DNA from 2 places in the Kinneretia aquatilis genome. Region 2 is predicted to be linked to the other one. Evidence: riboswitches for the same ligand, from Rfam matches in the RefSeq annotation. Region 2 holds a riboswitch; the other holds the start of a gene.

The links. A riboswitch is a leader RNA that binds a small molecule or an ion and turns the genes downstream of it on or off. The one in region 2 is predicted to bind glycine.
Positions count from the first base shown of each region.
Region 1: another riboswitch for glycine. It lies ahead of C1O66_RS00115 (D-amino acid dehydrogenase); the one in region 2 lies ahead of gcvT (glycine cleavage system aminomethyltransferase GcvT).

Region 1 covers NZ_POSP01000001.1:20,156-26,652, forward strand. The annotation lists gene C1O66_RS00105 (hypothetical protein) at 1-379, opposite strand, end outside; gene fusA (elongation factor G) at 510-2,615, opposite strand; gene C1O66_RS00115 (D-amino acid dehydrogenase) at 2,785-4,092, opposite strand; glycine riboswitch at 4,265-4,383, opposite strand; glycine riboswitch at 4,385-4,478, opposite strand; gene C1O66_RS00120 (diguanylate cyclase) at 4,538-6,316, opposite strand; gene C1O66_RS00125 (CreA family protein) at 6,360-6,497, opposite strand, start outside.
Region 2 covers NZ_POSP01000004.1:835,218-841,714, reverse strand. The annotation lists gene C1O66_RS23250 (hypothetical protein) at 1-1,625, opposite strand, end outside; glycine riboswitch at 1,786-1,889, shown strand; glycine riboswitch at 1,906-2,014, shown strand; gene gcvT (glycine cleavage system aminomethyltransferase GcvT) at 2,080-3,210, shown strand; gene gcvH (glycine cleavage system protein GcvH) at 3,319-3,696, shown strand; gene gcvP (aminomethyl-transferring glycine dehydrogenase) at 3,841-6,497, shown strand, end outside.

The DNA of each region.
Region 1 (6,497 bases), on a different contig from region 2:
GCGGGTGGCGGCGGTAGTAGGTCAGCACCAGGCCGACGATGAAGCGCTCGTCATCGTCCTGCGGCACGCTGGGCGTGGCCTCACGCTCTAGGCTGGCTGGCTCGGGCTCGCCGGCGGCGTGGCTCTGATCCATCCAGCCCAGGGGCTTGTGGAAGAGCTGCTCGAACTGGCGCGCCAGGCGCTCGCCGATCTGGCGCGAGCGACTCTTGATCTGGCTCCAGTAACTGGGCTGGATCTGCAAACGCTCGGCAAAGCGCCGCTCCAGCCCACGCAAGGTGGCGGGATCGGGGTGCTTGACGGAGACGGCGACGAATTCTTCGAACAGGAGCATCGCGTTGTCCAAGCGGATCTGGGCGACGTCCCGGGGGGCGGATGACATCCCTCTATGATAAAGCCTCGTTCATCCGGCTTGCCGGGGCGGGGCTCAGCGTCTGCCTGCCCCGCGCGGAGTGTGTCGCGGCTATTTTGACTTTTTGATAAAGAGTCGATGCCTTCGGTTCGGCCAGGCTTCAGTCTTCTTCCTGTGCCTGGTAGGCCGCGATCAGCTGGCTTTGCGTGTGGGGCGGCACCGCTTCGTAGTGAGAGAGCCGCACGCTGTAGCGACCCTGGCCGCTGCTCAGGGCATTGAGCCGGCTCTGGTACTGGCTCAGTTCGGCCAGCGGCGCCAGGCCGCGCACGATGCTGCGGCCTGGCCAAGGGCTGTCGGTGCCGTTGACCTGGCCGCGCCGGGCGGCCAGATCGCCGGTGATGTCGCCGATCGCGGCTTCCGGTGCCTGGACTTCCAGATGCACCACGGGTTCCAGCACCAGGGGCCGAGCTTCCTGGACCGCGGCGATCAGGGCGCGCCGGCCGGCGGTGACAAAGGCCACCTCCTTGCTGTCCACCGAATGGTGCTTGCCGTCGAACACCGTCACCCGCAGGTCCACCAGCGGGTAGCCCGCCACCACACCGGTGTCCAGGGCCGAGCGCACGCCTTTCTCCACGGCCGGCATGAACTGCCCCGGGATGGTGCCGCCCTTGACCGCGTCGACGAACTCAAAGCCCGCGCCGCGCGCCAGCGGCTCCACGCGCAGATAGACCTCGCCGAACTGGCCGGCGCCGCCGCTCTGCTTCTTGTGGCGGTAGTGCCCTTCGGCCGCGGCCGAGATGGTCTCGCGGTAGGCCACGCGGGGCGGTTGGGTGTGCAGCTCGAATTTGTAGCTCTCACGCAGGCGCTCCAGCAGCAGGCGCAGGTGCAGCTCACCCAGACCATAGATCACCGTCTCCTGGGTTTGGCCGGCCTGGTCCAGGCGCAGGCAGGGGTCTTCCTCGACCAGGCGGCTCAACTGCTCCCAGAGCTTTTGCTCGTCGCCATGGCGCACCGGGCGGATGGCCATGCCATGCACGGGCACGGGGAAGTCCAGCGGGCGCAGATGGATGTGGGCATCCTCGGGCGCGTCGTGCAACACAGCGTCGTAGTGCAGGTCGTCGACCTTGGCGATGGCGCAGAGCTCGCCCGGTAGGGCCTGCTCCACCTCGACATGCCGGCCGCCCTGCAGCAGGAAGAGGTGGCCGACGCGGAATGGCTTGCGTGCCGAGCCGATGAAGAGCTGGCTGTGGCGGCGCAGCGTGCCCTGGTGCACGCGCATCACGCCCATCTTGCCGAGGTAGGGGTCGGAGATGATCTTGAACACATGGGCCAGCACATGGGCGCTGGGCTCGGGCAAGGCTTGCAGGGGCAGGGCCTCGGGGCCCTCGCCGCGCAGGAACAGGGGCGGGTTGCCTTCGGCCGGGTTCGGCAGCAGGCGCTCGATCACATCGAGCAGCTCGGCCACGCCGGCGCCGCTGCGCGCCGAGGTGAAGCAGACCGGGATCAGGTGCCCCTCACGCAAGGCCTGCTCCAGCGGCACGTGAAGCTCGCGCGGGTCGACATCGCCTTCGCTGAGATAACGATCCACAAACGCGGCATCCACCTCCACCACCTGCTCGACCAGGGCCTGGTGCGCCAGGCCCACCGAGGAAAAATCGGCCTGGCCGATGATGTTGTAAAAGCAGTCCAGCACGCGCCGCCCGCCTTCGGCCGGCAGGTTCAGGGGCAGGCATTCGCGCCCGAACACCGTGCGGATCTGCGCCAGCAGGCCTGGCAGGTCGAGCTCGGCCAGATCGATCTTGTTGATCACGATCAGCCGGCACAGGCCGCGCTGAGCGGCGGTCTCCATCATCTTGCTGGCCATGGGCTCCAGCCCGCTTTGCGCGTTGAGCACCAGCACCGCCGTGTCCACCGCCTCCAGCGCTGGCAGAGACTGGCCGATGAAATCGGCCGCCCCGGGCGTGTCGATGGCGTGGATGCGCACGCCGCCATGCTCCAGATGCACCACGCTGCTGTGCAGGGAATGCTGGTAGCGGCGCTCCAGCGGGTCGAAATCGCTGACGGTGTTGCCGCGCTCCACCGTGCCGGCCTGGGTGATGGCGCCGGCCTGCAGCAGCAAGGCCTCCAGCAAGCTGGTCTTGCCCGCCGCCGCGGGGCCGACCAGGGCCAGGCTGCGCAGGGCCGCGACCGCTGGCGAAAGGTGCGACTGGGGCGCACCGGTGGCGGATGGGGCGCGGCTGGCGTCGCCGTTCGGGCTCGGGCTCATGGCAGTCTCCTTGGCTCTCCGGCGCCCCGGCTTTTGTGGGGCGCGGTGATGGATGCGTGCGCGGTGCCGGGCTTTGACGCAGGGGAGGGGTCCGCTCGGCTCTGGCCTCAGGGTAGAGGAAGCCCGGCCGGCTTACAAGGCCCGCGCCGGCGGGCTTGGGCCGGTTCGCTCAAGTGGCCGCTTGCGCCCGGCCGGCCCAGGCGCCGAGCTCAGGCCCGCAGAAGGCGTAATCCAGCTCGGGCCGGCGGCCGCAGATCAGGTCCGCCAGGGCCGCGGCCGAGCCGCAGCTGTGCGTCCAGCCTAGGGTGCCGTGCCCGGTGTTGAGGAAGAGGCGGCCAACGCGGCTGGCGCCGATGTAAGGCAGGTTGGAGGGCGTGGCCGGGCGCAGGCCGGTCCAGTACTGGGCGCCGCTGGGCTGGCCCTCGGGCGCCACCATCTGCGGGAACAGCTCGCGCGTGCGCCGCAGCAAGGCCTCGCAGCGGCGCAGATTGAGCGTGCTGTCATAGCCATTGAGCTCGGCCGTGCCGGCCACGCGCAGGCGATCACCCAGGCGCGAGAACACCAGCTTGTACTCGTCGTCGGTCAGCGAGACCTGGTAGCTGTGCGCGGGCGAGATCACCGGCAGCGTCATCGAGTAGCCCTTGGCCGGGTAGATGTTGAGCGACACGCCCAGCTCGCGCGCCAGGCCGCGGCTGAAGGAGCCCAGGCAAAGCACAAAGCGGTCGGCGGTCAGGCGCTCGATTTCACCGTTCGCATCGGCCACGATCACCCGCGCCAGATCCTGGCCCTCGCGCTCGCAGCCCAGCACACGCGTCTGATAGCGGAACTTCACCCCGGCCTGCTCGGCCAGGGCGGCCAGTGCCTGGGTGAAGCGATGGGCGTCGCCCGACTCGTCGCTGGGCGTCATGCTGCCGCCGACGATCTGCGCGCGGCATTGCGCCAGCGCCGGCTCGATGGCCACGCATTCCTCGGGCGTTTTCATGTCCAGCTCGCAGCCTTGCTCGCGCATGATGCGGGCCGGCTCCTGCGCAGCGGCGTACTCCTGCTCGCTGGTGTAGAAGTGCAGGATGCCTTGCTGGCGCTGGTCGTAGGCGATGCCGGTGGCGGCGCGCAGGCGCTGCAGCTGCTCGCGGCTGTAGAGGCCCAGATTGACGATGTTGCGGATGTTGTGGGCGGTGCGGCCCGGCGTGCATTCGCGCAGGAACTGCAGGCCCCAGCGCCACTGGGCCGGGTCGGCGCGCAGGCGGAAGAGCAGGGGCGCATCCTCCTTCATCAGCCATTTCAAGACCTTGAGCGGCGCGCCCGGGTTGGCCCAGGGCTCGGCATGCGAGACGGAAATCTGGCCGCCGTTGGCATAGCTGGTTTCCAGGCCGGCCGCGGGCTGGCGGTCGATCACGGTGACTTCAAAACCCGCTTGGCGCAGATACCAGGCGGTGGTGACGCCGGTGACCCCGGCGCCCAGGACGATTGCGTGCATGTGTGCACTCCTGAAACAAGACAAACAGACCGTTGAGTGAGACGCGCAGGCGTACGCCCAGGCCCAGCGCGGGCTGTGTTTCGTTCCAGGCAGGTGAGGCACCCCAGGGTGGGGCGCGAGCCGGGCAGAGCACAGATCGGGCAATGGCAGCAAGAGCGTGCGCTTGACGCGCGCCGCTCCCGCTGTCCCTGTTACCTGAGAGATTCAGCCGCGCCCCGGGGGCATGGCCTTGCTCCTTCGGTGGCGGCTTGCGCATCGTCTGCGCGGGCCGCTCTCTCCAGCATTCGGCTTGTTGACGGATCCAGTACGGGGCCTGAGCGAGTATGGGAGCTTGCGCCTTCGGCGGCAGGGTCCAAAGCGGGCCTGCACTCTCCTGAATCCGGTGTGCAGTGTAGACGGGCTTGCCTGTATGCGAAGTCAGGGCAAATGCGGGGCAGCCCTGGGATCAGCGAGAGTCGGCCAGGAGTCCGGTCGGACGGACACAGTTTCGGCCCTCGCCCTTGGCTTGGTAGAGGCGCTCATCGGCCAGGGCGCACAAGGCTTCGGGCGTGTGGGCTTCGGCGTTGCCGGCCAGGCCCATGCTGACGGTGATGCCATGCAGATCGGGGTGCAGGCTGCGCCAGTCAAAGCGCTCGATCTGCTGGCGCAGCTTGTCGCAGAGCTGGCTGGCCAGGGGCAGGGGGGCCTCCACCAGGATCAGGGTGAACTCCTCGCCGCCATAACGCGCCACCACATCGGCGCGCCGGCAGTGGTCACGCAGCAGGCGAGCAAGCTGGCGCAGCACGGCATCGCCCACCGCATGGCCGAAGCGGTCGTTGACGGCCTTGAAGTGATCGAGGTCCAGCATGGCCAGGCTGAGCGGGTGGCGAAAGCGCGCCGCGCGCTCGCACTCCTGTTCAAGCAGCAGGTCCAGCCAGCGGCGATTGGCCAGGCCGGTCAGGGCGTCCTCATGGCTGAGCTGGCGCAGCAAGTCGGCTTGCGCCGAGAGTTGCGTCAGCAAGGCCTGCTTTTCCTGATCCGCCTGTCGGGCTGCCTGCAATTCCTGGCTCAGGGCCTGGGCCTGCTGGCGCACGAACAGGCCGCGCAGGCGCTGCTGCGAGTGCTCGCCCAGCAGGCGTTGTTCGCAGGCATGGTGGGCCTTGTAGTGCTGCAGGGCCAGGGCGTGATCGGCTCGCCGCTCGGCCAGCTCGGACAGGGCCCGATGAGCCTGGCTTGCCAGGGCGGTGAGCCGGCCTTTCGTGGCATGAGCCAGTGCGCGTTCCAGGGCGCCCTGGGCTTGCGGCAGATCGTTTCGGGCTTGCCACACGTCGGCCAGGCCCATCTCGATGCTGCACAGCGAAGGGCTGTCGCCCACGCTCAGGGCCAGCGGCCGGGCTTCTTCGAAGGCGGCCAGGGCCGCGTCCACTGCCCCTCGCGCCAGGCAGGACTGGCCCAGGCCCAGCAGTGCCTGGCCGAGATCGTTGACATTGCCGGTGCGCCGCGACAGGGTCAGCGCTTCGTCCAGAAGAAGGCAAGCCTCGGCATGCTGGCCGAGTTTGCTCAGCAGTGTGCCCAGGTCCAGCGCGCTGGTGGCCTGGCGCGCCAGGTCCTGGGTCTGGCGTGCGCAGTGCAGGCTGCGCTGAAGATGCTCCGCGGCCAAGTCCATCTCACCAATGCCTTGCAGCACCTGGCCCATCTGACCCAGGGCATAGGCCTGATCGACGATGGAGCCGTTGTGCTCGGCCAGTGCGAGGCTGAGCTGAAGCAACTCGAGGGCCTCCGGGAATTGGCCCTGCGTGAGGCGGGTCACCGCCATATTGTTCAGGGCGCGAGATTCGGCATGACTGGCCTGGTGGAGGCGGGCGAGTTCCAGGGCTCGCTGGTCCAAATGCAGGGCCTGTTCATAGTCGCCTTGGCGGGCCTGTATCAGGGCCTGCAAGTTCAAGGCATCCAGATGGCCATCGATCTCGCCCAGCGCCTCCAGCAGGCTGTGGGCCCGATCCAGTCGGGCTTGCAGTGGCGCCACCGGCTGGCCCAGGATGAACTCGCACAGGCTCCAGCGCAGCAAGGCATAGGCCAGGCCGCGCGGGTGGTCGATGGCCAGGGCCTGCTCATGGGCCTGCTGCGCCAGACGCAAGGCCCGCGGCGTGTCCGACATGCGCAGCGCGTAGGCTTCGGCATTCAGCGCGTCCACCTGCTCCGGCGTGAGCCGGGGGCGGCAGGGAGGCTGTGCTCGGGCTTTCATCGGCCGGCGTTCAAGGTCTCGGGCTTGCCGCCTGGCACTGCGCTCACTTGAGCGGAATCGGCGTGGCGCGATCCACCGGCACGGCGGTCACGCTGTTCTGCGGCGAGCCGTCGACCAGGCGGTCCGAATAGGTCAGGTAGACCAGGGTGTTGCGCCGGCTGTCGACCATGCGCACGATGCG
Region 2 (6,497 bases):
TAGCGGGCCACCTGGGGTTCCAGGATGGCCAGCATGCGCTTGCGCAGCTCGCGCCGCGCCGGCAGGCTGGGCACGAGGATGGACCACTTGAATTTCTTCGTCGCGCCGGCCTGCGCCGCCGGGCAGGCGGGCAACAGGCGGTGGGCCGCGTCCACGGCATCGTCGGGCAGGCGCAAGCGGCTCTGGCGCGCCCGCGCCGTGGTGCGCTCGCGCAGCGAGCTCTCGATCTTGCGCAGCACCACCCGCGTGCCCAGGGCCGCCTCGGCCTCGCAGGGCCGCGCCTGGGCATCGAAGTAGGCATGGGCCAGCAGCTCGAAGCGCTGCCCGAACCAGCCCAGCGCCCAGAAATCCTCGCCGCAAGCCTGCCAGAAGCTGCTGAAGAGATCGGGCGCGGCCAGCCAGCCCGCAGCAGCTGCAGGCTCGGGTGGCAAGGCGCCGGCCAAATCCAGTTGCAGCTCGCCGCCGGTTTGCAGCAGACGCAAAGCCTGATTCAGCAAGGTCTTCAATGCCGAAGCCTCATGCTGCAGGCCGCTGACGTCGAGCAACTCCAGGCTCTCGGCCTGCAGCTCGATCGGGCCATGCGCGTCCGACTGGTCGCGCAGCGGCAGATCCAGTGGGCGGCTCAGGTCCAGCCGAAGATCGGGCTCTTGCTCGGCATCTCGGCTGATATTGAGCCAGCCGGCTTTGTAATCGGCGCCGGCGCCCACATGCAGGCGCTGCGGCCGCCAGGGCGCTTGCGGCAAGGCCGGCAGGCGTTCAACGGCATGGTTGGCCGCAACGGCGAGCATCTCGGCATAGGCCACAGCCGGGTCGGCCTGCTCAAAGCGCTCCAGCGCCAGGCGGGCGAAATCAAAAAACGCCGGGGTGCCGAAGTCCTCGCTGAAGAACTGCTCCAGCTGCCCGCCCTCCAGCCACAGGACCGAGTCCTCGAAGGCCGGATGCACCTCGGTGCCCGGCGCGCGCTCGGAGATGACGGGCGTGCCCAGGGACAGGCAGATCGCCGCCCGGGTCTGCTCGAAGCGGCTGCTCTCGTAGAAATGCACATTGAGCACGGCCTTGGCCTGGCGGATGAACTCATCACGCTCGGGGCCGTAAAGCGGGCCGTCGAACAAGGCCACGCTCAAGCCCAGGGCCTCGATGCGATCCAGCCAGGCGCGGCGGCGATCGTTCATGCTGCCGATGAACAGCAGATCGATGGGCCGCTGCTCCAGCGGGATGGATTCCGCCGGCCTCAGGTACGGTGCATGCAGCAGGGGGAACACCGGCACCTGATCCGGCCGGGCGCGGTAGGCGCTGCAGTTGGCGGCGTCGTAATCCACCACCGGCCAGTTCGCCAGCAGCTGCAAATACTCGGGCGAGACCTGGGCCCCGCCCTCGCCCAGCTGCTCCAGGTTCACAAACACGCAGACATGGCGATCGAGCAAGGCCGGCTCAAAACCGAGATGGGCGCCAAAGATGAAATTGATCGCCCCATGGCGCAGCCGGTTCTTCGCCATGCTGACCTCGGCCCCGAGGCGGCGGAACTGGTAGCGGAAGTAGCGCGCCTGATCGAGCAAGCCCAGGGAGTGCACATAGGCCCCGGGCTGCTGGATGCAGAGGTGAATTTCGGGCGCGGTGTGGCTCATGGGCGCGGTGTTGCCTGCAAGGCGTGATTCATGCTGCGGCCAGCATAGGCAGAAGCGGCGCCCGCCATGGCGTGATGAACGCGAGGAAGCCGGCGCATTTGTGGATTTGCGAAAAGGCCTCGCCACGGAGCCACTTTTTGCGCAAAAACCAGGGCTACAATCGCCGCCGTCAGGAGAGAGCTTCCTCGCGGAAGCCGCCGAAGGCGCAGTGGCACTGGTGATCCCACGCTGCGAACGCTCAGGCAAAAGGACTGATAAAACGCCCGTTCACAAAACGTCGGGCGTCCTCACTGGAGAGAGACGGGTTTCGAGCCCGTCCACCGAAGGGGCAAGCTGTTGGCAATACGCCGGCGGCCAATCTCTCAGGTAAAGCGGACAGCGAGGGCATTCCCCCCCACTCCTTGAGTCGGTCTCAGGGGCGTGGGCCAGATGATTGCCCTCGAAAGCTGCTCCCATGTCCGCTGCTGACTCCTCCGCTCCCCTGCTCAAGACCCCCCTGCACGCCCTGCACATCGAACTCGGCGCCAAGATGGTGCCCTTCGGCGGCTACGACATGCCCGTGCAGTACCCGACCGGCGTGATGGCCGAGCACAAGCACACCCGCGCGGCCGCCGGCCTGTTCGACGTGTCCCATATGGGCCAGGTCCGCCTGATCGGCGATGGCGCTGCCGCTGCGCTGGAAACCATCGTGCCGGTCGATGTGATCGACCTGGGCCTGTTCAAGCAGCGCTATGCCCTGTTCACCAATGAACAAGGTGGCATCCTGGACGACCTGATGATCGCCCGCCGCCCGGACGACCTCTTTGTGGTGGTGAACGCCGGCTGCAAGGTGCAGGACATCGCCCACATGCAGGCCAAGATCGGCGACAAGTGCCAGGTCTTGCCCCTGCCCGAGCAAGCCCTGTTGGCCCTGCAAGGCCCGCAGGCCGTGACCGCCCTGTCGCGCCTGAACCCTGAAGTCGCCAAGCTGACCTTCATGACCGGCGGCTTCTTCAATCTGGACGGCATTGAGACCTTCCTGACCCGCTCGGGCTATACCGGCGAAGACGGCTTCGAAATCTCGGTCCACCAGGACCAGGCAGTCGAGCTGGCCCGCAAGCTGCTGGCCCAGCCGGAAGTCAAGCCCATCGGCCTGGGTGCGCGCGATTCGCTGCGCCTGGAAGCGGGCCTGTGCCTCTACGGCCATGACATCGACACCGGCACCACCCCGGTGGAAGCCTCGCTGACCTGGGCCATTCAGAAGGTGCGCCGCGCCGGTGGCGCCCGTGCCGGTGGCTACCCCGGTGCCGCCGTGGTGGACGAGCAGCTGTCCAAGGGCGCCGCTCGCAAGCGCGTCGGCCTGGTCAGCAGCGAACGCATGCCGGTGCGCGAAGGCGCCAAGCTGGTCAACGCCGAGGGCGTGGAAATCGGCGTGGTCACCAGCGGTACCCTGGGCCCCACGGTAGGCAAGCCGGTGGCCCTGGCTTACCTGGCCAAGGAATTTGCGGCCCTGGGCACCGAAGTCTTCGCCATCGTCCGCGACAAGCGCACACCGATGACGGTGTCCAGCACCCCGTTCACGCCCAACGGCTACTACCGCGGCTGAACGGATGAGAGCCGGCTCGGCTCTCGTCGCGCTTGCCCGGCCCCGATCGGGCACCCTACATTTCATTTTCTTTCTCCTTTCCACCTTCCGAAAGCAACGGAGCACCGCATGAGCAACATCAAGTACACGCCTGACCACGAGTGGGTCCAGATCGAAGCCGACGGCATCGTCACCGTGGGCATCACCGTGCACGCACAAGACGCCCTGGGCGATGTGGTGTTCGTGGACCTGCCTGCCGTGGGCAGCAGCTTCGAAGCCAAGGAAGTGGCGGGCGTGGTGGAGTCGGTCAAGGCCGCCGCCGACGTCTACATGCCGGTCGCCGGCGAGATCACCGAAGTCAACGAAACCCTGCGCGACGACCCGTCGCTCGCCAACAGCGACCCGCTGAAGACCGGCTGGTTCTTCAAGGTCAAGTTGAGCAATCCGGCCGAGCTGGACGGCCTGATGGACAGCACCGCCTACGACGAGCTGGTCAAGAACAGCTGATCAAACCGGCCGCGGCGGCTCTATGAGTGAGGCCGCGGCACCCCCTGCCACAGAGCGCAGTCCTTGCGCCTTGCTGTGGCAGGCTCTCCCGAACACAAACGGCCTGAGGCCGCCACAAGCGGCGCCAGGCTCCAAGGATTTGCCATGTTGATGTCCGCCCTGCAGCCCCTGTCGGTGCTCGAGAACGCCACCGAATTCCAAGCCCGCCACATCGGCCCCGATGCCGCTGACGAAGCCGGCATGTTGTCGGTGATCGGTGCCGCCTCGCGCCGCGCCCTGATCGAAGCCGTGGTGCCCGCCAGCATCAAGCGCTCAGTGGGCATGGACCTGCCGGCGGCTGCGACCGAAGCCCAGGCCCTGGCCGAGCTGAAGGCGCTGGCGGGCAAGAACAAGGTGCTCAAGAGCTACATCGGCCAGGGCTACTACGACACGCTGACACCCGGCGTCATCCTGCGCAACATCCTCGAGAACCCCGCCTGGTACACCGCCTACACGCCCTACCAGGCTGAAATTTCGCAAGGCCGCATGGAGGCCCTGGTCAACTTCCAGACCATGGTGACCGACCTGACCGGCATGGCCATTGCCAACGCGTCCATGCTGGACGAAGCCACCGCCGCCGCCGAAGCCATGACCCTGGCCGCCCGCGTGGGCAAGAGCAAGAGCCAGACCTTCTTCGTCGCCGACGACGTACTGCCGCAAACCCTGGAAGTGGTGCGCACCCGTGCCGAGCCCCTGGGCTTCAACGTGGTGGTGGGCCCGGCTGCTGAGGCTGGCAAGAGCGAGTGCTTCGCCGCCCTGCTGCAATACCCCGGCGTGAACGGCGATGTGCGCAGCCTGCAAGCCGCCGCCGACGCGGTCCATGCCCAAGGTGCGCTGCTGATCGCTGCCGCCGACCTGCTGGCCCTGACCCTGATCAAGGCCCCCGCCGAGCAAGGCGCCGACATCGCCGTGGGCACGACCCAGCGCTTCGGCATGCCCATGGGCAATGGCGGCCCGCACGCCGCCTACATGGCCTGCAAGGACGAGTACAAGCGCAGCCTGCCCGGCCGCCTGGTCGGTGTCTCCATCGACGCCCACGGCAAGCCGGCCTACCGTCTGGCCCTGCAGACCCGCGAGCAGCACATCCGCCGCGAGAAGGCCACCTCCAACATCTGTACCGCCCAAGTGCTGCCGGCCGTGGTGGCCAGCATGTACGCCGTGTACCACGGCCCGCAAGGCCTGAAGCGCATCGCCCAGCGCGTGGCCTCCTTCACCGCCGTGCTGGCCGAAGGCCTGAAGAGCCTGGGCTTTGCCCTCGGCAACGCCAGCGCATTCGACACCCTGCATGTGCAGACCGGTGCGCAGACCGCGGCCATCCAGGCCCGCGCCGTGGCCGCCGGCATGAACTTCCGCCGCGCCAGCGCCGAGGCCCTGAGCCTGTCGCTCGACGAGACCACCACACGCGCCGACCTGGCCGCCGTGCTGGCCGTGTTTGCCGATGGCAAGGCCCTGCCGGACCTGAGCGCGTTCGACAAGGGCATCGCCAGCCTGATCCCGGCTGAGCTGCAGCGCACCAGCGCCTACCTGAGCCACCCGGTGTTCAACCGCTACCACTCGGAAACCGAGATGCTGCGCTATCTGCGCGGCCTGTCGGACAAGGACCTGGCGCTGGACCGCAGCATGATCCCGCTGGGCTCCTGCACGATGAAGCTGAACGCCACGGCCGAGATGATCCCCATCACCTGGCCCGAGTTCGCCGGCGTGCACCCATTTGCCCCGCACGATCAGCTGCAGGGTTATGCCCAGCTGAACGAACAGCTGACCGCCTGGCTGTGCCAAGCCACCGGCTACGCCGGCATCAGCCTGCAGCCCAATGCCGGCTCGCAAGGTGAGTACGCCGGCCTGCTGGCCATCAAGGCCTGGCATGAGTCGCGCAATGAAGGCCATCGCAAGATCTGCCTGATCCCTGAATCGGCCCACGGCACCAACCCGGCCTCGGCCCAGATGGTGGGCATGCAGGTCGTGGTGACCAAGTGCGACAAGGAAGGCAATATCGACCTGGCCGACCTCAAGGCCAAGTGCGAGCAGCACAGCGCCAACCTGGCCGCCATCATGATCACCTACCCCTCGACCTACGGTGTGTTCGACACCCAGGTCAAGGAAATCTGCGCCCTGGTGCGCAGCCACGGTGGCCGTGTTTATGTGGACGGCGCGAACATGAACGCCCTGGTCGGTGTGGCCGCACCGGGCGAATTCGGCGGCGATGTCTCGCACCTGAACCTGCACAAGACCTTCTGCATCCCGCACGGCGGTGGCGGCCCGGGCGTCGGCCCGGTCTGCGTGGTGGCCGATCTGGTCCCCTTCCTGCCCACCCACCGTTCGGCCGGCTACGACAGCAAGACCGCCATCGGCGCCGTGTCCGCCGCACCGCTGGGCAATGCCGCCGTGCTGCCCATCAGCTGGATGTACTGCCGCATGATGGCCGCTGAGGGCCTGCAGGCTGCGACCGAAGTGGCCATCCTCTCGGCCAACTATGTGGCCGCCCGCCTGGCCGATGCCTACGACATCCACTTCAGCGGCAATATCGAGGGCATCAAGGGCGGCGGTGTGGCCCACGAGTGCATCCTGGACATCCGCCCGCTGAAGGACGCCACCGGCGTCGGCGCTGAAGACGTGGCCAAGCGCCTGATCGACTACGGCTTCCATGCGCCCACCCTGTCCTTCCCGGTGGCCGGTACCCTGATGGTGGAGCCGACCGAGAGCGAGTCTAAGTTCGAGTTGGACCGCTTCTGCGACGCCATGCTGGCCATCCGCGCCGAGAT